3 regions of the Priestia sp. YIM B13489 genome follow, and region 2 is predicted to be linked to each of the others. Evidence: riboswitches for the same ligand, from Rfam matches in the RefSeq annotation. Region 2 holds a riboswitch; each other region holds the start of a gene.
What was found. Region 2 has a riboswitch for lysine ahead of dapA (4-hydroxy-tetrahydrodipicolinate synthase). Riboswitches for the same ligand answer to the same signal wherever they lie in the genome.

Region 1 (7,692 bases), 210 kb from region 2:
TGAAGACCACCATTTTCTTCCGTTGATCACATATTCATCGCCTTCTCTTACAATACTGCACTGAATGTTTGTGGCATCAGAAGAACCTACATCCGGTTCTGTCATAGAAAAGCAGGAGCGAATGTCTCCATTTAACAGCGGCTTTAGCCATTTTTCTTTTTGTTCGGACGTTCCGTATCGAACCAGTACTTCCATATTGCCGGTGTCAGGAGCTCCGCAGTTAAAAGCTTCTGGTCCAATAATAGAACGGCCCATAATTTCGCAAAGAGGGGCATATTCGACATTTGTTAGACCCGCTCCGTATTCGCTTTCTGGCAAAAATAAGTTCCATAATCCAGCTTGCTTTGCTTTTTCTTTTAACTCTTCCATGATCGGAGGAACAGCTGACCATCTAGATGGCTGTTCATTCAGCTGTTGTTCGTATAGCCGTTCATTTGGGTAAACATGCTCTTCCATAAAAGAGCTCAATTCTTCTTGCAGCTTCACTACTTTGTCAGAGTAAGAAAAATACACGGTAGTCCCTCGCTTTCATTTACTTACTAACCGGTTGGTATGTTACATATTCATCATAAATGAAGGGAAATAATTCAGCAAGGTATTTTTAGGAAAATTCTAAATATTATATTATTTAAAAATAAAAAAAGAGAGGTTTTAACCTCTCTTTTTACGCGGATGTCATTTCCTCAAATACGGCTGATACCTTTTCAAATTCATCGTCATCTTCAATTGAAGACCATTCACCATCATCTTCAATTTTCAAAAAGAAAACATCAATTTCTTCTTCTGTTTCAATTAAAACTTCTTCCACAAACGCAACAGCAATATAATCGTGCCCTTCAATCGTCATTTTTCCAAGCACTTCAATATCTTGCTCTTGATCATTTTCGTCTAAAATTGTAAAAATCTCTCCCGTTTCAATGCGTTCCATCTTATTCCCTCCTATTTTAACCTCATTATTCGTTCACTAACATGTATTCCCCTTTAGAAAAGGTTTCATGCTTATAAAAGTAGAATCTATTTTTTAAAAGGCAAAAGAATGTCTACGGTAGTTCCTTTTCCAAGTTCACTTACAAAGTTAATTTCTCCTCTATGTTCTCGAATGATCTTATAGCACACCATCAGTCCAAGCCCCGTTCCTTTCTCTTTGGTACTATAAAAAGGTTTTCCTAAATGCTGCATTCTTTCCTGCGTGATGCCTGGCCCCTCGTCGCTAAACCGGATAACAAGGTTCTCCTGATTAAATCTTTTTAGTTGAATCGTTACGGTTCCTCCACTTGGCATAGATTCGACTGCATTTTTAAATATATTGCTAAACACCTGTTTCAACTGATTTTCTTCGCATAATACGAGAGGAAGATGAAGATCAATTTCTTTTTTTACGTGAATTTTCTCTGTAATCCCCTGCACCTCAGCTAGCTTTAAAGTATTCTCTAAAATATCTTGGACATGTTTGTCTTTGTAGGTTTTCGCCTGAGGCTTTGCAAGACTCAAGAACTCATCGGTAATCAATTCAATTCTATCTAACTCACGATTTATCATTTCTACATAGTAAGGCTGACCGCTCGTTTCTCTTAATAACTGCATAAATCCTTTTACCGCCGTCAGAGGGTTTCGAATTTCGTGAGCTATACCAGCCGCTAACTGTCCGACTAAGGAAAGCTGAGCGGATTCACGCAGCAATTTTTCAGTTTTTTTACGTTCTGTAATATCACGAAACAAAACTTGAATGGCCTGCTTTCCCATATAGGGAATAGGAAAGGCAATGGTTTCGGCATCAATCGTATGACCGTCTTTATGAATAAACTTTTCTTCCTGTAGGTCTACAGATTTATTTTCTGTTTTCATTCGATAAATTCGCTGTTTTACCACATCATAGTAATCAGGGTGAACAAACTGATAAACACAAGCTCCTAATACGTCTTGAGGACTTTTGTATCCTAGCGCTTTGGCTCCTGAAGGGTTGATGTAATCAATTTTCCCTTCACTATGAACGATAATCGCTTCCGGCGATAACTCAATCAAGCTTCGGTAACGTTCTTCGCTTTCTTTTAAAGCCGTTTCAGCCTGCTTGCGTGATGTTATATCTCGATAGACAAAAGCAATGCATAGCGGCCAATCATTCATATTTTCAACGCGGAAGAGTGTGACGCTTACATTAATTAAATGACCGTCTTTATGCTGTCTGACCGTCTCAAATTCCGTTTTCGATTCACCTGATTGAATGGTCTTATGAAGTTCGCACACTGGCTCCTTTAAAAACGAAGGTATAATCGGAAGAGGCTTTTGATGAATTTCTTCAAACGTCCAGCCAAATGTATTCTCAAACGCAGGGTTCACTTGAAGCGTTTTCCCTTCTAAGTCAACGACAGCAACAGCATCTGCGTTATGATAAATAAAAGGCTGAACCTGTTCTTTTTTCTCCTGATAACTAGTTATATTCACGCAATGTCCCATAATTTCAGGCTTTTCTGTGTAAGATAAAGGGGTTAAGTTTACTACATAGCGTTTATCATTTATTTGAAGCTCGTACATAAGCTTTTTCTTTTTGTTTAGTGCTTCGAAAAAATGCTCATACGAGACCCATTCTTCTAGAGGTATTTTTTGGTCATGAACGCTTTCACCTTGATACATACTGTAAACAAGATGGTCATCTTTTTGTTTGTAAGCAAATATGATTCCTAGCGCCTCAGCTGAATGATTTTCTGCATGTAATCGGACTATTTTTTTATTTTTGTTCATCGTTCATATTTACCTACCCCTCACTAACATCTTTCCTACTCGTTCTCATTCTCTTAATTTTACATGAGGATTTTAGAATTTACTAGATAAAGAAGCGGATATTTTCCATTCATTCACATAAAAAAAACGCCTGTAAAGGCGCTTTTTTATGTGAATAGGAATTACTTTGAATGATGCATTTTATGACAGTGTCGCTTTGGCACAAAACCATTTTGCTCCATATGCTGATAGCGATTTTCCATATGTGAAGAAATGTTTTGACTCTCCGTTTTGCTTAGCACCCCGTACTCCACATATTTTGAAAGTATTTCTTTCTTTTTTGCTAGCATTTCTTTGTACAGCACGGACAGTTCCTGCTTTTGCTCAGACGTCAACTGCACGTCTTTTGTTTCTGGCTGAGGATTATTTTCCGCTAATACAGGCGTCGCGCTCATAAATAAAAAAGCTGCTGCTGCACTTATCATAATCTTTCGCAAACAATCTACTTCCTTTCATCATATAGTAGTTATAGTTTGCGAACTTCTATTTGTTTTCATTCATTCTGTTTGCTTAAGACTCGATAGCTCCTCCTACATCATAGTCGCTAAGATCAATTTCCATTTCCATTTCAAGTGCTAATTTAGCAAGCTCTGAACCAAGATAAGGACCCGACGTTAAGCCTGAAGCTCCGAGACCATTCGCTACTAGTATTCCTTCGTAAGCCGGAAGAGCTCCAATGACTGGCAAGAATCCTGGAGTAAATGGTCGAAACCCTACCCTTGTTTCTAAGACTGTGCTTTCTGTTAAGCCGGGAGCAATTGATAAGGCCTTTGAAAAAATCTCATGCATCCCCCCAGCAGTTACTCTCAAATCATAGCCCGTGTCGTTTTCATGTGTTGCTCCAATGACAATTTGACCTTGTTCAAATGAAAGAATATATTGATCGCTTGGAGGCATCACAACGGGCCAGTCTTTTGTATCTACATCAGGGAGATGCAAGTGGACAATTTGCGCTTTTTGAAAGCTTGCTAAAAATTTCACTCCAAGAGGCTCTAGTAATTGATTTGCCCACGCTCCTGCCGTTACGATTGTTGTACTTGCTAGAAGGGTTTGTCCATTTACGGAAACGCCCGTTACTTGATTATTTTCATAAAGTAGTTCTGCGTTTCCTTCTATTATTTTTGCACCGTTTTTCTTCGCTGCATTCACAAGTGCGTTTCGAAGAGCTCTTCCGTTAACGCGAGCGGCTCCACTAATATGAACTGAACTGTATTCTTCTGAAAGAACCGGAAACAAAGCCTGTGTTTCTTTAGCGGATAAACGTGTAATCTCGCCTATTTCAGGAGCTTCTTCCCGACGCTTATATGCTCTTTCTTCCATTTTTTTAAGCTTTTGCTCATCAGTATGTAAGCTAATTGCTCCTACTCGCTTATATCCCGTATCCGTTTCTCCATCTTCTTCTAATTGCTGAATTAATGTTTGATAGTACTTAGCGCCGCCTTTTGCCAAGCGGTACCATGCTTTATTTCGACGCTGCGAAAGCCATGGGCAAACAATTCCTGCTGCTGCATCAGTAGCTTGACCTGCATCCTTGCGATCTATCAATGTCACATCTGCTCCTGCTTTTGCTAAATGATATGCTGTAGAAGCTCCAAGTACCCCAGCTCCAACTACGATGTATGTTTTCATACCAAAACACCCTTTTCTTTCTTCTAATATTCTCATGCTATATGTACGCAACTTTAGCATAGCAAAAAAAGAAGTCACATACTAGGCGAAGCTATCTTGAGCTTATTTTTGAATCTTGCTGACTTTGACATATAGCTCCTTTCATTGTAAACAAAAGCGCAATAAGTTCTTTTACGGGAATTATGGTGAGATGAAGCAAACCACAAATAGTGATCACCCATATTTAACACTGCGCTTACCGCTTTTTTATTATAGTTTCTGAATAAAAAAATGAAAGAATAAAACCACTATAATATGTAAATAAAAAGAAATAACCATTATTTTAAGGAGAGCGTATGCAATCTTCATTTGTATTATTTTTCATCATTCTTGGTTTACTATTTGGCAAGTGGCGAAGGTATCAAGAATACTATCCTACTTTGCTGTTTTGGGTCACAGGGAATTTGCTTTATGAAGTGCTGCTGTTTCATCACCGCGTATGGGTATTTCACCCTGTAGGTATTGATCACCTTTTTCTACCCGATCACCTAATGGTTTCCCTTGGAATAACTTTAATTATTTATCCGTTTGTTATACCGGTTTTTTTAGGAAGGCTGCCGCTGCATGTAAGCGGCAGGCTGTGGTGGATTCTTTTGTGGGCGCTTTTATTTACTGTGATTGAGTTCATTGCTTATGTTAATCACAGTATCACTCATCATTATGGATGGTCGCTGCTGTGTTCTTTTCTCTTCAACATTGCCACGTTCTCACTTTTAGTCATTCATCAGAAGACAGCACTGGTCGCTTGGATTCTATCTGGAAGCTTCATAGCTTTCTTATTTATTTTTTTTGATATTCCTATGCCTTAACTTTTCATTGACTAGACGGAGGAAAAGGAAATATAATAGGAATTACATTTAAATATAATTTTCCTCTCTGAGAATAGAGGTGCATGAAATCAAGAGTCACTTATTGGAGACTAATGGAGTCTGTGAAGATAAGTAAAAGGGATTTCGTGCCGAAGTATATAAACATCCATTGTGTTCATATACTGGTTCAGTATTGAATAAATGCTGAGCTGTCACAAACCATTTGGTTTGTGGAGAGCTATTGAAGAGATGTTGATGCCTAGAATGTAATAATACTTTATTATTATGAAACCAAGACGCGTGAACATCACTTCACGGGTCTTTTTTGTGTTTTTCTACTGACCATCAAAGTTCAAAGTTATAGTTGAATGATTTAAATGGAGGGATACGGATTATGTACTTACATGGAACGAGTAAAATTAACAGCAGCAATCATTTAGAAATTGGGCAGTGCGATACGGTCGAACTGAAAAAACAATACGGCACTCCCCTATACATCTACGATCAAGAATTAATTGAAACGAAATGCAAGGCCTTCCATTCAGCCTTTCGAAGAAGCGGATTTTCATATCAAATCGCCTATGCAGGGAAAGCATTTCTTTGTATGGAAATGGCTAGCCTTTTAACGAAGCTTGATATGTCACTAGATGTGGTCTCAGGAGGCGAATTATTTACAGCGCTTGAAGCTGGATATCCAGCTGAACGCATTCATTTTCACGGCAATAATAAAACGATTGAAGAAATGGAAATGGCTCTTGATGCGAATATTGGCTGTTTTGTTGTTGATAACTTTACCGAACTTGAAGTTTTGCATGCCTTAGCAGCTGAGCGCAAACAGAAAGCATCTATTCTTCTGCGTGTTACTCCAGGAATTGAAGCCCATACACATGAATATATTATGACCGGACAGGAAGACTCCAAGTTTGGATTTGGTCTTTCCAATGACCAAGCCATGAAAGCGGTAAGTTCTGCGTTAGAAAAGCCTTACTACGATCTTTTAGGCATTCATTGTCATATTGGTTCGCAAATTTTTGAAGTAGATGGTTTTTCTCGCGCCATTGATATTTTAACTGATTTCTTAGTCAGCATTCGTGATAAAATGGAATTTGAAGTAAAAGTTTTAAACGTAGGTGGTGGTTTTGGTATTCGTTATACCGAAAGCGACTCTCCTCTTCCAGTTGAGTATTATGTAGATGCACTGACAGAAAAGCTAAGCCGCACGTTAACTGAACAGAATTATACCCTTCCAGAAGTCTGGATTGAGCCTGGAAGAAGCATCGTAGGAGAAGCAGGTACAACGCTTTATACAATTGGATCAACGAAGGAGATTCCAGGTGTACGAAAATACGTAGGAATTGACGGCGGTATGACTGATAATATCCGTCCTGCTCTTTACGATGCAAAACATGAAGCTGTCTTGGCTAATAGAGTGACGGATAAAAAAGATGAAACAGTATCAATTGCGGGTAAATGCTGTGAATCAGGAGATATGCTTATTTGGGATATTGATTTACCGCGCGTTAATCAAGGAGATTTATTAGCAGTGTCCTCTACAGGTGCCTACAACTATTCAATGGCTAGCAATTACAACCGTATTCCGCGCCCTGCTGTTGTATTTGTAAAAAATGGAGAAGCTCGTCTTGCTGTAGAGCGAGAAACATACGAAGATTTGGTGCGTAAAGATGTAAAGCCAGTCGTTACTACGTATGCAATGAGCAAATAATAGCTGTTCTTGCGTAGTAAAGAAGCTATTGTTGTTTGGAGGAAATCTAACTATGGTTTTAAGTGTATTTAAAACGTACAGATCATCGCTTATTCTGCTTCTCGCTATTTTAATTGGCGGGATAGCAGGATATGCTATCGGGCCGGATGTGGCAGTCGTAAAGCCCTTTGGTGATTTGTTTCTTAATTTAATGTTCATGATTATCGTTCCCCTTGTCTTTTTTAGTGTGGCTTCGGCGATCGCAAACATGAATGAAATGAAGCGTCTTGGTAAAATTATGCTAGGTATCGCCGTTGTGTTTATCGCCACTGCTGCTGTTTCAGCCGTTTTAGGCTTTTTAGGCGCATCACTTTACAATCCGCTACATAATGTAGATACTTCTGCCATTAAAGAATTGATGGGTGACAGTGAAAATACAGCTGAAAAAATGACGCTTTTAACTCAGCTTGTTAGTACATTTACTGTACCTGATTTTGTTCAGTTATTTTCGAAAGAGCACATTTTACAATTAATTGTCTTTGCCGTTATTTTCGGTATTGCTACAACGATGGCTGGCGAAAAAGGACAGCCTATGGCGAAATTTCTGACTTCGGGTCAAGAAGTATCGATGAAGGTTGTTAAAATTGTGATGTACTATGCCCCAATTGGTTTAGGATGCTATTTCGCTACTGTAGTAGGAGAACTTGGACCAAAGATCTTACAAGGGTACGCTAG
Region 2 (7,692 bases):
AGCAATAGATAAACCAATTAAGATCGTTCCTACAAATAATGTTTCTACTCCACCAAAAGAGCGTATTCCAATTCCGATTGTTAATAAGATTAAAGAAATAAATAGCGTAAACTCCATGCCAAAACGCCGAGCTAACTTGGGAGCAAAAGGAGATAGGAATGCAAAAGCTAGTAAAGGCACTGTAGTTATTGTTCCTGCTAAAGTATTAGATATTCCTAAACTGTTACGAATAGAAGCTACCAGTGGGCCCACAGATGTTAAAGGGGCTCTGAGATTAGCTCCAATTAGGATAATGCCTATAATCAGTAATCCTATTTTAGGATTTATATTTAGTTTTGGCTGTTCTAGTTGATTTGTTGTGTGTGGGATACCCATGGTAGTTATAGACCCTCCGTATATAATCTTAAAGTTTTTAAAATTAAGTAATATATTCATTTACTGTGCAGATTGCCATGGTAGCATCCACAAGTTTACAAAGTAGGTTCAATTAAAATCGGTATGAGAACTTACTTCAACTATTTGATGACCAGATGTATGTAAAAAATCTATCCTATGGTTATATAAATCAATTAACATATGATTTATGTGATGCTTCTAACATTGTTTTATGCAGCTGGATGTCAGCTTTTTCATAAGCTTTTCCCTGCTTTGTTTGTAGTCGGTCAGTATGTACGACAGATTGTATAGCCTCTCTCAATGCATTTCGGTTCACTTCAAATTGTTGCATTAAATTCGTTTCAGAAAGGATCTGTCTTCTATTTTCCCATATACTCTATATTCATTTAAGGATTCGATTTGGAAAACAACTTCTTCTACAAGTGACATACGATTTGCCTTTAATATATCAACTGTACATCCCTCTAATTTTTAGAGGGATTGGTTCACTGGTTATTTTAGCACATATATATGAGAGTATAAATATGGCTGCGGTATTAGACAGCTAAATGTATAAATACTAATACCTTGAGCAAACTATTCAAGATGCCTAAACGGCATCTTTTTTAATGCATATGATATACAAAACAAAGTTAACATAATGAAGGTTCTCCCCAGTTAATTGTTTATATAATGCTTCTGTTAAAAATCTAGTGCCATGAATAACACTTTAAACACTTTGTACGTTACTCATTTAATTTTTAACATAAAGAAATAAACATCCTAGAGAATCAGCTAAGTGTATAAATCTATATATTACATTCATCCCTGTTCCAAGAGAGAAAAAGATTCTAATGAAAGGAGAGCGTAAAGTGGAAATCATCGAAGTAAGCTGGCGTACAATATTATTATATGTTGTTATTATTATTATTTTTCGTTTTATCGGCCAACGAGGCATAAATCAGCTAAATGTCATTGACCTTGTTGTTGTGCTTATGATAAGTGAACTTGGAGTTGTTGCAATTGAGGATACGGGAGGTTCTTTACTTTATCAACTTGTACCTATTCTTATATTAACAGTTATCCAAATAGGCCTTACATATATCCAATTAAAAAGTCAAAAGTTACGCAGAGTACTAGATGGGCAACCTATTATTGTAATAAAACAAGGAAAGATTGATGAAAAGCAAATGAGGAAATCACGTTATAATTTGGACGACTTGCTTTTACAGCTTCGGGATAAAAATATAGGAGATATCCGTGAGGTGGATTATGCGATATTAGAGCCTTCGGGTACATTATCTGTATTTAAAAAACCAGAAAGCAAAGATAAATCAGGATCTGTATTTTTACTTCCCCTTGTTATTGATGGGATCATTCAAGAAAAGCATTTAAATCTAATAAATAAAAACTCTTCTTGGCTTTTCAACGAATTGAAACAAAGAGGATACAAAGACGTGAAACGTATTTTATATTGTAGTTTTTTAAACGGGCAACTTTTTGTGGATATAAAAAATGAATGATAAAAAAATCCAGGACGAAAATGGGTTTAAACTTGGCTAATTCTATAGAAAGCCATAAACTGCTGGAGCTATTGAATACAAGATCTTTAAAAGCTGTAATAGCCATGTGTTGTTATATATAAACTAAGAGCAAGCTAATTTTTATTAGCTTGCTCTTATCTATAAGATGAAGTACAAAAAGAGTTTTTTTTATTTATTAAGCTCAGCAGGAGCTGAAATATTCTCAAGAACTTTTCCTGTTTCTTTATTTGAAGTATTACTTACCGCTAAATCTCCCAGAGAAACCATTCCAATGAGTTTTCCACCTTCTACAATAGGAAGTCTGCGTATTTGATGCTGAGACATAAGATCTGAAGCCTGCTCTACAGACATGCATTTTGTACCAGTAATGACATCAGTGGTAATCATTTCAGATATTTGTGTATTCGTATTAAAATTATTAGCTAATCCCTTGACGACTAAATCACGATCCGTTATTAGGCCTATTAGTTTATCATTTTCACAAATTGGAATAACTCCTACATCTACATTCTTCATCATATTAGCTACCTCACCACATGAACTTTTAAGGTTACCTGTCTCAACATTAGAAGTCATCACTTCTGTTATATTCATAGCAACTCCTCCTTTATTTAATCATGGTCTTACTTCACTTGATTCCCGCACCTCATCTTCTAAAACGTCCATTTGAGTTTTAGGATACAAAGCTTTAGGTTTTAATGAGAAGAAAATGGTGAATGGATTTGAAAAATTCATCGCATTTTATTGGACAGTAAAAAGGTGTAAGAATAATAGGAAACGAGGTTTTAATAAAAGAGCACAATCCGTTGGTTCGTAATAAATTTATACTTCTCATCTTTATACTTTTACAAAAGAGTTATTCGAAGCTATTTTTCATTAAATTGAAATATTAAAACTATTATATAAATTGTATAATTTAGTAGTATAAAAACTACTAGGAAGGAATTACACACTATGTTATGGTTTATATCTGCTTTAGGGACAGCTGTATGCTTCGGAGTAAATAATACTTTATTTAAATGGGGTGCTCTTCAACATTTATCTAAAGTGTGTATTCAACTTTTCTTTTATTGGATTTCTTTTTTTATCCTCTTATTATTTACTCTTATTAAAGGAAGTTTTGAATTTCACATTTTACCTATTTTAACGGGGGCACTAATCGGTATATTAAATGCCAATGGCAATATCCAAATGTCGAAAGCCTTTGAGAAAGGACCTGCGAGTATTACATCTACCATTATTGCGATGAATACAGTCATTGTTGTTATAGCTACATCCTTATTATTTCCTCAATCCATTCCTTTAACAAATTGGATTGGTATCGTCATTATTATATTGGCAGCTTGTATTATTCAGTATCAACCAAACAAAACGGCACACATAGAGTATAAATTATGGATTTTGAGCTGCTGTTTAGCTCTTCTATCTATCGGCACAGTTGGTGTTATTATGAAATTCAGCACGTATCAGCACTTTAGCATGGGTGAAATGCTTGTTTCAATGTATGGTGGAGGAGCTGTCTATTTAAGTTTATTAGCTCGGAAAGAATTTAAACAATTAACTGCACATAAAATTGAAATAAAGATAGGTATACTAGTTGGTATATTAAGTACGATTGGTTACAGCTGTTATTTATTCGCCCTAAAGGAAGGTCCATCCAGCGTGGTTTATCCAATCATTAGTTTAAATTGTATTGTTGTTTTAATTGGGAGCTTAATTATCTTTAAAGAAAGACTTAAAAAATATCAATTAATAGGAATTATTCTTACTTTATGCGGAATCGTGTTGACTAAGATATAAGTTTTTGCACCAATACCGACAGAAGAACGAACATATAGTGAAATAGGTCTCCCTCTGTATGGCAACTGAAGATGTATATAGTATACATACATAGAAAAAACAGAAAAACTCCCCCAATGCGTTAAGGGAGTTTTTCTATTTTTAGGAGTTAGCTAAAGGATGATTCATCCATCTTGAGCTTTGTGCACCAATCTTGCCTTAATGCATCGATTGAATCGGTCGTTTTAGCTATGCTCTCTCTTCTAATCTGTTTTTATTTATTTCAACAGGTAACGTTAATGCCGCTAGTTTGCAGAACTTCTTCTAGCGCACTTTGCTCTTTATTGCTTAAAGGAACCATTGGCAAACGAACACCGCCAACTTGTATTCCATTTAGATTTAATGCAGCTTTTACTGGTGAAGGACTTGGCGCAATAAATAATGCTCTCATAATTGGAAGCAGATTGCGATGTGTAGCAGCAGCTTTTTGGACATCGCCATTTTTGAAGGCATTAATCATTTCTTGCATATCATTGCCAATGATATGGGAAGCAACTGAAATAACTCCTGCCCCGCCAATTGCTAATACTGGTATTGTTAACCCATCATCGCCGCTGTATAGTGTAAAGTCGCTAGGTGTTTTGCTAATAATCTCTGCCATGGCATCCAAGTTGCCACTTGCTTCCTTAATTGATACAACATTAGGAATCTCTGATAGACGAACAATTGTTTCAACAGAAATGTTAACTACGCTTCGCCCTGGGATATTGTAAAGCATAACTGGTAAAGAGGTTGACTGGGCAATCGTTTTAAAGTGCTGGTACAAGCCTTCTTGAGACGGCTTATTATAGTATGGAGCAACGAGCATAATACCATCGACTCCTGTTTCCTCTGCAAGTTTCGTTAAGCTAATCGAAGCTTGCGTGTTGTTTGAGCCAGTTCCAGCGATGACGTGGACTCTTCCCCCAGCAGCTTCTACCACACATTGGAATAATTTAATTTTTTCTTCTGTGGTTAATGTTGGAGACTCTCCAGTTGTACCAGCTACAACTAAGCTATCTGTGCCATTTGTAATTAAATGCTCAACTAACATTTTCGTCGCGTTAAAATCAATTTCGCCATTCTGATCAAACGGGGTAACCATTGCTGTTAATACTTGGCCAAAATTCATAACTACACACCCTTTATAAATTTTTAAAAATTAGAGGGGCTAGGGCCATTCATAAGAAACGCAAAAAAGCAGCAACGAGGGATTCGTTGCTGCAGTAGAAACAATATTTATCAAAAATAGTTTCCGTGCGTAAGATAGCCCTCCATACAGTTTCCCATATGACAGTTCTGTATTTATTCAACAGCAGAACCAGCTTCAAGAACATGAGATTCTTTCGGCTTCGGCAAATACCCCTTTCCACAATTGTCATTGGATCTCATTCTCCTCAAATTGTATACTTATGATCTTTGCGCCTCTATCCTCACTTCAAAAAATATTGAAATAAGAAAATATTTAATTGAATTTAATATAACAGTAAATTTCCTTTCACGCAAGAATCATTTAAGTATAATTTTATGGAAACCTTGTAATTAAGTCCTTACACTTATTTTTGAGAGAATGACTCCGGGTTATTGACTCAAACCCACAATCTCAGTATCACTCATATTACTATTTCACCTTTCTTTTTGCTATTCACCACATGTTTTAACTTACATATTATGCACATCATAAAAAGCCACCCGCTTAGAGTGACTTAGCATTAGGTTTATTCTTTACTTCATCAGGTACGTAATCTAAAAGTACGGATATTATTGTATTAAAATGCCATGGAGTAAGATTGTTGCCAGCACTTTCTTTTAACTCAGTTCTTAGCTTTTCACCCCATATAGGATATTTATTGTTGCTTTTTGCTTCCTCTAACATATAATCGACTACATTTAGTACTTTATAATATTCATTTTCTTTTGCGCTAATATAATAATCCCTTTGTTTATAGTTCATATCTCCAATCCCCTTTTGGTTATTTATGAACAATAAATTTTTTCATAAGATAGCATCAAATTTAGACTATATCTCTTATTTCCTTATAACATCTACATTGATTTAAATAGTTTATAATATCTTGGTTATTTACTTCTTTGATATTATCTCCAAAAAGTTCAACGGCACTTTCTAAATGTTCCCTTTTATTATCAATCGTTAGTACATATCGAAGTGCATCAACTACTGGTGCATTATGGTATGTACGACGAACGAAATACTCTTCGATTGCCTTATTTAAGTATTCTGATTCAGCCTTTCTAAATTTAGCTTCTGACCTTTGAAGGTTCTTTACCTCCATCTCTATCATAACCCCCTCATCCTCTCCAATTTAATTTACTATTTTATTCCCCTACTAGAAGTAAAATAAAACTTAGTTTGTATACAAATTAATATATTTTCTCAAAATAAAAAACACCTGTGAAGACAGATGTTTTTTGTAAACTTAACATATTAAAGGAGAAACGATTTGTCAGCAAAAGGAGGAATCTGATTAGGTACAGTATGTGCTCATTTTTCGTATTTATACGTATTCGAATTAAAGAATAAAATGAGGTTAAGCAAACCCATTGATGTTCGATTTTTGTAAGGTTAAAGGATAGATTAATTTTTGAGGGAATGAGTTGTAGCGTGTAGTCAAATTATTGTTGGGGAAATATAGCTTTATCTTTTAATTGATGCATTGCAGGGACATACTAAAAAATGAGGTGATAATATGGAAATAGATCGAGCTAAGCAAATTCTTTCTTCACCCAAGGAAATTGATGTTCATTACCACGGAGTTCCTATTTGGATTAAAAGTGTAGATGAAACATCAAGTATGGCTACCGTTCATGCGAGAGGAACACATGATGAAGACCGTATGGTTCCAGTCCTTGATTTAGAAGAAAAATAAAAAGTCATAAAGGAAGGATATGGAATTTTCATATTCTTTTCTTCCATCTCCAAATAGAACCGAATAACTAATACCATATTTCTCTAAGCTTTATTTATAAGAAAAAAGAGGTGCAGCATGAAAGAGAAAAAAGAACCACAATTCAGAAGTGGCGAGCTAGAAAATGCGGAACTAAAAGGCTATTATGGAATGGATCCTGAAACTAGCCTTCAATCTGTTAATTTTGCTACGACAGAGAACCCATACTTAAATGAACATTACCAGGAAGATTCTAAAGAAAATGAATAAAGAGGGAAGAAAATAACCGATCTTTATTTCTTTTCTTTAGTTATACATTCTTAATAAGTTGTCAATAAAAGGGGTTGCAGATACCATATTTCAATCTCGGCTTATTCTTACTTCTGCAAAGATATTACCTAACACATAACGAATATAAAGAACCAATTGTTTTACGCAAGTGGCTCTTTGCTACGTTAATTGAATACACTTGAATCCCTAATAAATAATGGCAAATAACAATTTATTAGGGATTTAGCTTATTCTTTAACTAATTTAACAAGCATATGAGCAAGATGATGTTGTTCTTCCTCATTTCCAACTTTCCATAACTCATGTAACAAGTATTGCTCTTCATTTTGTGGCTCCTCATGTGTTGCGAGATAATCAGCTATTTTTTTAGCTGCTAGAGCTAATTGATTATCATTTAACCCTAGTTTCTCACCTTTTGTGACTTTATCTCCTAAGTAACTTTTAAATTCGTTAAAACTAGAAAGGATGTTGTCTTTCTTCTCTTGACTCATTTCATTTAGTTTATCCTCTACTTTATTTTCAACGGTTTCAGTATTATTGTTCATTTTTCATTCTCCTTCCAATTAAGTATTAATGTTCTTATATGGTAAATCGCCCATTTACAGGTATATAAACATTTCGTAGCCTACTCATATATTAAGTAGAATAGTTAACGGGCTTCAACATAGTGAACACCTCTTTTTTGATGAGTTTAAATGGAAGATATTGGATATTTTAAAAAAGAAAAACTCCCCTAGTGCGTTAAGGGAGTTTTTCTT
Region 3 (7,692 bases), 1.1 Mb from region 2:
CCTGAAACATAATTGACAGATACTTGCGGTTTCTTTATTATAAAGATATGAATGAATAATCATTCATATTTTAAAGGAGCGTATAAGATTGAGAAGAAATAAGCCAAAGTATAAACAGATTATCGATGCAGCTGTAGTAGTAATAGCAGAAAACGGATACCACAATGCTCAGGTTTCTAAAATTGCTAAGCAGGCTGGAGTTGCAGACGGTACGATATATTTATATTTTAAAAACAAAGAAGATGTCTTGATTTCCTTGTTTCAAGAGAAGATGGGACAATTTGTAGAAAAAATTTATGAAGAACTGGCGGGAATTGAAACCGCGGCAGAAAAACTTCATGTGTTAATTGACAAACATTTTTCGTTTCTAGCGGAGGATCATCATTTAGCTACAGTGACCCAGCTCGAACTGCGTCAATCGAACAAAGATTTAAGATTGAAAATTAACGATGTATTAAAAGATTATCTGACTCTCATTGATTCTATTTTGCAGACAGGAATCGAAACGGGTGAGTTTTCTGAAAATATAGATATTCGTCTTGCGCGACAGATGATTTTTGGAACGATTGATGAAACTGTCACAACATGGGTAATGAACGATCATCGATATGGTCTAATAGAATCGGTAGATAAAGTCCATTCCCTGCTGTTAAACGGCTGCAGCGGCTCATAATCGTAAGTGAGCCTGCTGCTCCCCTGCGAGGGGAAAAGCGCAAGGTAATGAAAATAGAAAGAAAGGGTGGCGTAAACAAATGGAAATTATCCAGGTTGAAACTGTTGATGCAATAAGTTTCATTACGTTGAATAGACAACCTGCTAACGCTTTGTCTCAAGACTTATTAAAAGATCTTTCAAGTGTTTTAAAACATTTAGAAGATAGTAAAGAGACAAGGGTTATCGTCATTAAAGGTGAAGGGAAATTCTTTTGTGCCGGTGCTGATATAAAAGAATTCACATCACTTCAGCAGGAAAAAGAATACGAGAAGCTTGCTGTTAACGGTCAAGAGCTCTTTGAGTATATTGAAAATTACCCAAAACCAGTGATTGCAGCTATTCATGGAGCTGCTTTAGGCGGAGGGTTGGAGCTTGCTATGAGCTGCCATATCCGTTTGGTAACAGAAAATGCTAAGCTGGGCTTGCCTGAGCTTCAGTTAGGGATTATACCAGGATTTGGAGGAACTCAGCGATTACCTCGTTATGTAGGAGTTCATAAGGCTTGTGAGATGATGCTGACAAGTGATCCAATATCCGGAAGCGAGGCAGTGGAGTTAGGATTGGCAAATGCAGCTTTTGAAGAAAGTCAGCTTATCAATGAAACATTTTTACTTGCTAGAAAAATTGCCAAAAAAAGCCCAATCTCTGTTAAAGCCACCTTGCAGCTGCTTCAGCATGTAAAAACAGATGCTTATTACAGCGGCATCAAAAAAGAAGCGCAGTTTTTTGGAAGCGTATTCAAAAGCAGGGATGCTCAAGAAGGCGTAGCCGCTTTTATTGAAAAGCGCCAGCCTAAATTTTTAGGAAAATAAGCTTAGGAGGGGAATTGAATGAATATTTACGTGTTAGTAAAAAGAACATTCGATACAGAGGAGAAACTTTCATTAAAAAATGGTCAAATTGTTGAAGATGGGGCTGAATTTATTATTAATCCTTACGATGAGTATGCAGTTGAAGAAGCTATTCAGCTAAAGGAAAAGCATGGCGGGGAGATTACGGTCGTGAGTGTAGGAGGGGAAGAATCAGAAAAAGAACTCCGAACAGCTTTGGCTATGGGAGCAGATAAAGCGGTTTTAATCAATACGGAAGATGACATAGAAGATGGCGATCAGTACACGACTTCTAGGCTGCTGGCACAGTACTTAAAAGAACAATCTCCTGACTTAATTTTGGCAGGAAACGTAGCGATTGACGGAGGTTCGGGCCAAGTGGGACCGCGCGTAGCAGAACAGTTAGAAATCCCTTATATTACGACGATTACAAAATTAGATATCGAAGGTGAAAAAGTGACTGTTGTACGCGATGTGGAAGGTGATTCCGAGGTTATCGAAACGTCGCTTCCTCTTTTAGTAACAGCTCAGCAGGGACTTAACGAACCTCGCTATCCATCTCTTCCAGGGATTATGAAAGCGAAGAAGAAACCGTTGGTTGAAGTGGAATTGGATGATTTAGATTTAGATGAAGATGATGTAGAAGCAAAAACAAAGACAATTGAAATTTATTTGCCTCCGAAAAAAGACGCAGGACGCGTACTACAAGGAGATATAAAAGATCAAGTGACAGAACTGGTCAATTTACTGCATAAAGAAGCAAAAGTCATTTAATAAGTCAAAAGTTAAAACAATGGGGGTATTGCAATGGGACGTAAAGTGTTAGTTCTAGGAGAAGCACGTGATGGGGGATTACGAAACGTATCGTTTGAAGCGATTTCCGCAGCGTCTACTGTAGCTGACGGTGGGGAAATTGTTGCAGCGTTAGTAGGAAAGGACGTAAAAGCTTTAAGTGAAGAGCTTATTGCATACGGAGCGAATAAAGTTGTTGTGACGGAGCATGAAGATTTAGCTGCTTACACATCGGATGGTTATGCTCAGGCGTTATTAGCCATCATTGAAAGTGAACAACCTGAAGCTATCGTATTTGGCCATACGGCTCTTGGCAAAGACCTAGCGCCAAAACTGGCAGCTCGCTTAGACAAAGGACTTATCTCAGATGTGACGGATGTAGAAGTTGGAGGGGATCAAGTAGTCTTCACCCGCCCAATTTATTCTGGTAAAGCATTTGAAAAGAAAATCATGACCGATGCTTTTACGTTTGTCACGATTCGTCCAAATAATATTTCACCGCTTGCAAAAGATGAGGGACGTACAGGCGATGTAGAGGATTTAAATGTTGAAATCAAAAACCTGCGTACAGTTGTAAAAGAAGTTGTACGGAAAGCAACGCAAGGGGTTGATTTATCCGAAGCAAAAGTCGTGATTGCAGGTGGTCGAGGTGTAAAAAGAACGGAAGGTTTTGGACCTCTCCAAGAACTAGCGGACGTGTTAAATGGAGCTGTTGGGGCGTCTCGCGGAGCGTGCGATGCAGATTACTGCGACTATTCTCTTCAGATCGGTCAGACGGGCAAAGTAGTCACACCAGATTTATACATTGCCTGCGGAATCTCGGGAGCCATTCAGCATTTGGCCGGCATGTCAAATTCAAAAATTATTGTTGCCATTAACAAAGATCCTGAGGCGAATATTTTTAAAGTAGCTGATTACGGAATCGTTGGAGATTTATTTGAAGTGGTGCCTCTGCTAACGGAAGAATTCAAAAAGCTGAAAGTACAGTCTGCGTAAGAGGCTGAGACAAAAGGATTTTAGACGAAGTGAAAAATGAACCATTGATCAAGATGTTTGATTAGTGGTTCGTTTTTTTGTTAGGGTAAACGCAGGTTTCATGTGTGTGGGTCTTTCTAGCAGTTGATTGGAGGGCAAGGCGAAGACTCCTGCAGAAAGCAAAGTCTTGCACAGAAATCATCTGCGGTGTCGCAAGCGGTTCAGCCCTTGTATACTATTCGTTCGTCTTTAGATAGGATTCATTTCGTTATGTCTCAGCCTCATGGAAAACGAAATTTTCTACGTATGTTTTTATGTGAATTGTACAAACTAGAGCGGAGAATAAACAGTATAAATGTAAGCAAAAAGTTAGCAAACCTTATTTGAAGGTGATATACTGTGAGTAGAATTTGGATATTGCATATATTTAGGAGGAATTAAAATGGCTATTGCACATGCTACAGATAAAAACTTTACAGATGAAATTAAATCAGGCCTAGTGCTTGTTGACTTTTGGGCACCATGGTGTGGCCCTTGTAAAATGATTGCTCCAGTTCTTGAAGAAATCGATGGCGAACTTAACGATAAAGTTAAAATCGTGAAAGTAGACGTTGATGAAAACCAAGAAACGGCTGGAAAATTTGGTGTTATGAGTATCCCAACTTTAGTATTATTTAAAGATGGAGAGAAAGTTGACCAAGTAGTTGGTTTCCAACCAAAAGAAGCATTAACAGAATTAATTAATAAACACGCGTAAGTCAAAACCTAGCTCAGGCTAGGTTTTTTCTTTTTCTCCACTTTTTCTCTTTTGGGAATACTTTTATTTAGCGAATATGCGTTCGTTTGTTTTATACTAGATGTAAGGAACACCGCCATAAATCCGGCTTATGTGCATGTATTGTAAAGCAGGAAAGAATGTAGGTTACGCTTCATAAGCGAATGTATAGATGGACAGAGTAAGAGAAGAGGAAGGAGAAAAATATGAACGATTATTTAAAAGAAAAGCTGGCTATTTTACCGGATCAGCCCGGCTGTTACTTGATGAAAGATAAATATGGAACGGTCATTTACGTAGGAAAAGCAAAAGTATTAAAAAATCGAGTGCGCTCCTACTTTACCGGATCTCATGACGGAAAGACGCTTCGACTTGTAAACGACATTGTCGATTTTGAATATATCGTCACATCTTCTAATTTAGAAGCACTTATTTTAGAAATGAATTTAATTAAAAAGCATGATCCAAAATACAATATCATGCTTAAAGATGATAAGGGTTATCCCTTTATTAAGATTACAGCTGAAAAGCAGCCCCGACTTGTTATTACAAGAAAAATAAAAAAAGATAAAGGGAAATACTTCGGGCCTTATCCTAACGTTCAAGCTGCAAATGAAACAAAGCGGCTTCTTGATCGCATTTATCCATTAAGAAAGTGCTCTACCATGCCAGACAGACCTTGTTTGTATTACCATATCGGGCAATGCCTAGCTCCTTGCGTAAAAGAAGTAAAAGAAGAGCAAAACAAACAAATTATTGAAAATATCACGCGGTTTTTAAATGGTGGATATGAGCATGTCAAAACAGAATTAACTGAAAAAATGTTAAAAGCTTCAGAAGAACTTGACTTTGAACGGGCTAAAGAATATCGAGATCAAATTGCTCATATCGAAGCGACAATGGAAAAGCAAAAAGTAACGTTTAATGATTTTGTCAATCGAGATGTGTTTGGCTATTCTTATGATAAAGGCTGGATGTGTGTTCAAGTTTTCTTTATTCGCCAAGGGAAGTTAATTGAGCGAGAAGTTTCTATGTTTCCTTTTTATAAAGAGCCAGAAGAAGATTTCTTAACTTTTATCGGTCAGTTTTATGCCAAAAATATTAAGCCAAAAGAAGTAATGGTTCCAGCAACGATTGATGCAGAGTTGGCTGAGAAATTAGTAGAAGCAGAGGTTCAGCATCCAAAGCGAGGCAAAAAGAAAGAATTAGTAGAACTTGCGTGTAAAAATGCAAAAATTGCGCTCGGTGAAAGATTCTATTTAATTGAACGAGATGAAGAGCGCACGGTTGGCGCAGTTGAACGGTTAGGAGAAGAGCTTGGAATTGCCGCTCCTTATCGGATTGAAGCATTTGATAATTCAAATATTCAAGGGACAGATCCCGTTTCTGCGATGATTGTTTTTGTTGATGGGAAACCGGAAAAGAAAGAATATCGCAAATATAAAATTAAGACCGTAAAGGGACCAGATGATTACAGTTCCATGAGAGAAGTCGTTCGCAGACGGTATTCCAGAGCGTTAAAAGAGGGTCTTCCGCTTCCAGATTTAATTGTTGTAGATGGAGGCAAAGGGCATTTAGCTGCAGTACAGGACGTTCTCGAAAATGAATTGGGACTTTTAGTGCCTACAGCAGGTCTTGTCAAAGATGATAAGCACAGAACCTCCAACCTGATGATTGGTGAGCCTCCTCAAATCATACCGCTCGAACGCAATAGTCAAGAATTTTATTTGCTTCAGCGAATTCAAGATGAAGTTCACCGCTTTGCGATTACCTTCCACCGTCAAGTGCGCTCTAAGTCCGCTTTTCAGTCTGTTCTGGACGATATTCCGGGAGTGGGCGAAAAGCGTAAAAAAGCTTTGTTAAAGTATTTTGGTTCGGTGAAAAAATTGAAAGAAGCAACGGTTGATGATATTCGAAATTCAGGTGTTCCTCAAAACATCGCTGAAAAAATTTATGAAACATTGCAAAAATAGTCTTGAAATAATAGAAAATATTTGATAAGCTATTAACTAATTTCATACGACACTTCATCAAATGAAGTGAAGATAGAGGTGCAAATTTAATCAGTACGTATCAGGAAGGGTATGAGCTCTTATGAATGATGCGGAAAGGGAAATTTGCCGAAGTGAACATTACCTCATAGTAATGATTGCTGGTTCTGCGTTGAATAAACGTAGGATTGTCAAGATGTAGATTCTTGGAGAGCTATCTCACGGCAGTGGACGGTTATGTTTTATAATTTTCGTTCGTTAAGCAATGAGAGCTCATCTCATTGCTTTTTTTATTGTCTGAGTAAAAAAATTTAGCTTCTCATCATCCTGCATATGCAAATTTATTGAAAAGGAATGAACAAAATTATGGCATTAATCGTTCAAAAATTTGGTGGAACATCTGTTGGTTCTGTTGAACGTATCCAACATGTAGCAAACCGTGTTATTCAAGAAGCAGAGCGCGGTAACCAAGTAGTTGTTGTTGTATCGGCAATGGGCAAAACTACAGATGCACTGGTGAAATTAGCAAGTGATATTACGGACAGTCCAAGCAAACGCGAAATGGATATGCTTCTTACAACTGGAGAACAAGTAACGATTTCCCTGTTAACAATGGCCCTTCAATATAAAGGGTATGAAGCAACTTCGCTAACAGGTTGGCAAGCTGGTATCCAGACGGAAGCAGTTCACAGCAATGCACGAATCCAGCACATTGACACGACTCGTATTCAAAGCCAATTAGATAGAGGCCGAATCGTAGTAGTAGCTGGATTCCAAGGCTGTTCAGGAGATGGTAGCATTACAACATTAGGTCGAGGCGGCTCTGACACGACGGCAGTAGCTCTTGCCGCAGCATTAAAAGCTGCAAAATGTGATATTTATACAGATGTAACAGGAGTGTTTACGACAGATCCGCGCTATGTAGAAGATGCTCGTAAGCTTCACTCTATTTCATATGACGAAATGTTAGAATTAGCTAATTTGGGAGCAGGGGTGCTGCATCCGCGCGCTGTTGAGTTTGCAAAAAATTATCAGGTACCGCTAGAAGTGCGTTCAAGCTTAGAAAACGAGAATGGAACGATTGTTGAGGAGGAAGTTTCAATGGAACAAAACTTAGTCGTAAGAGGAATTGCGTTTGAAGATAATATTTCACGAGTGACAATTGAAGGGTTAAACAACGAGTTGCAAACTCTTTCTACTATTTTTACAGCATTAGCAAAAGAACAGTTAAATGTGGACATTATTATTCAAAACGTAACGGCTAATAATCGTCTCTCTATCTCATTTTCTATTAAAACCGTAGACGTAGACGCCGCTCTTGCCGTCTTAAAAGAGTATAAATCTACTTTGGGATATACGCGTATTGAACATGAAAGCGGTTTGGCTAAAGTATCAATTGTCGGCTCTGGCATGATTTCTAATCCAGGCGTTGCAGCCGAAATGTTTGAAGTGCTGGCAGGAGAGAAAATTGAAGTGAAGATGGTCAGCACGTCTGAAATTAAAGTATCTACAGTTGTACCGCATGCTGATATGGTAAAAGCTGTTGAGACGCTTCACGTAGCATTTGAATTAGAAGAGCAGCAAGCAGTGCAAGTATAAAGAAGAGAAAAAAGAC

Region 1: another riboswitch for lysine. It lies ahead of lysA (diaminopimelate decarboxylase); the one in region 2 lies ahead of dapA (4-hydroxy-tetrahydrodipicolinate synthase).
Region 3: another riboswitch for lysine. It lies ahead of ACFX4W_RS07815 (aspartate kinase); the one in region 2 lies ahead of dapA (4-hydroxy-tetrahydrodipicolinate synthase).

Annotation. Positions count from the first base shown of each region.
Region 1 covers NZ_JBHZOQ010000053.1:1,272,097-1,279,788, reverse strand. The annotation lists gene ACFX4W_RS12410 (acyl-CoA dehydrogenase) at 1-513, opposite strand, end outside; gene ACFX4W_RS12405 (DUF1292 domain-containing protein) at 665-928, opposite strand; gene ACFX4W_RS12400 (PAS domain-containing sensor histidine kinase) at 1,015-2,739, opposite strand; gene ACFX4W_RS12395 (YckD family protein) at 2,901-3,215, opposite strand; gene ACFX4W_RS12390 (NAD(P)/FAD-dependent oxidoreductase) at 3,289-4,407, opposite strand; gene ACFX4W_RS12385 (CBO0543 family protein) at 4,743-5,255, shown strand; lysine riboswitch at 5,322-5,504, shown strand; gene lysA (diaminopimelate decarboxylase) at 5,650-6,978, shown strand; gene ACFX4W_RS12375 (dicarboxylate/amino acid:cation symporter) at 7,031-7,692, shown strand, end outside.
Region 2 covers NZ_JBHZOQ010000053.1:1,482,842-1,490,533, reverse strand. The annotation lists gene ACFX4W_RS13440 (CynX/NimT family MFS transporter) at 1-375, opposite strand, end outside; gene ACFX4W_RS13435 (hypothetical protein) at 566-748, opposite strand; gene ACFX4W_RS13430 (DUF421 domain-containing protein) at 1,248-1,898, shown strand; gene ACFX4W_RS13425 (CBS domain-containing protein) at 2,088-2,513, opposite strand; gene ACFX4W_RS13420 (DMT family transporter) at 2,874-3,719, shown strand; gene dapA (4-hydroxy-tetrahydrodipicolinate synthase) at 3,982-4,869, opposite strand; lysine riboswitch at 4,997-5,175, opposite strand; gene ACFX4W_RS13410 (hypothetical protein) at 5,434-5,691, opposite strand; gene ACFX4W_RS13405 (hypothetical protein) at 5,753-6,040, opposite strand; gene ACFX4W_RS13400 (H-type small acid-soluble spore protein) at 6,446-6,625, shown strand; gene ACFX4W_RS13395 (hypothetical protein) at 6,743-6,913, shown strand; gene ACFX4W_RS13390 (DUF3243 domain-containing protein) at 7,162-7,479, opposite strand.
Region 3 covers NZ_JBHZOQ010000053.1:356,792-364,483, reverse strand. The annotation lists gene ACFX4W_RS07845 (fatty acid metabolism transcriptional regulator FadR) at 89-673, shown strand; gene ACFX4W_RS07840 (enoyl-CoA hydratase) at 753-1,526, shown strand; gene ACFX4W_RS07835 (electron transfer flavoprotein subunit beta/FixA family protein) at 1,545-2,318, shown strand; gene ACFX4W_RS07830 (electron transfer flavoprotein subunit alpha/FixB family protein) at 2,352-3,332, shown strand; gene trxA (thioredoxin) at 3,754-4,068, shown strand; gene uvrC (excinuclease ABC subunit UvrC) at 4,293-6,059, shown strand; lysine riboswitch at 6,125-6,302, shown strand; gene ACFX4W_RS07815 (aspartate kinase) at 6,444-7,676, shown strand.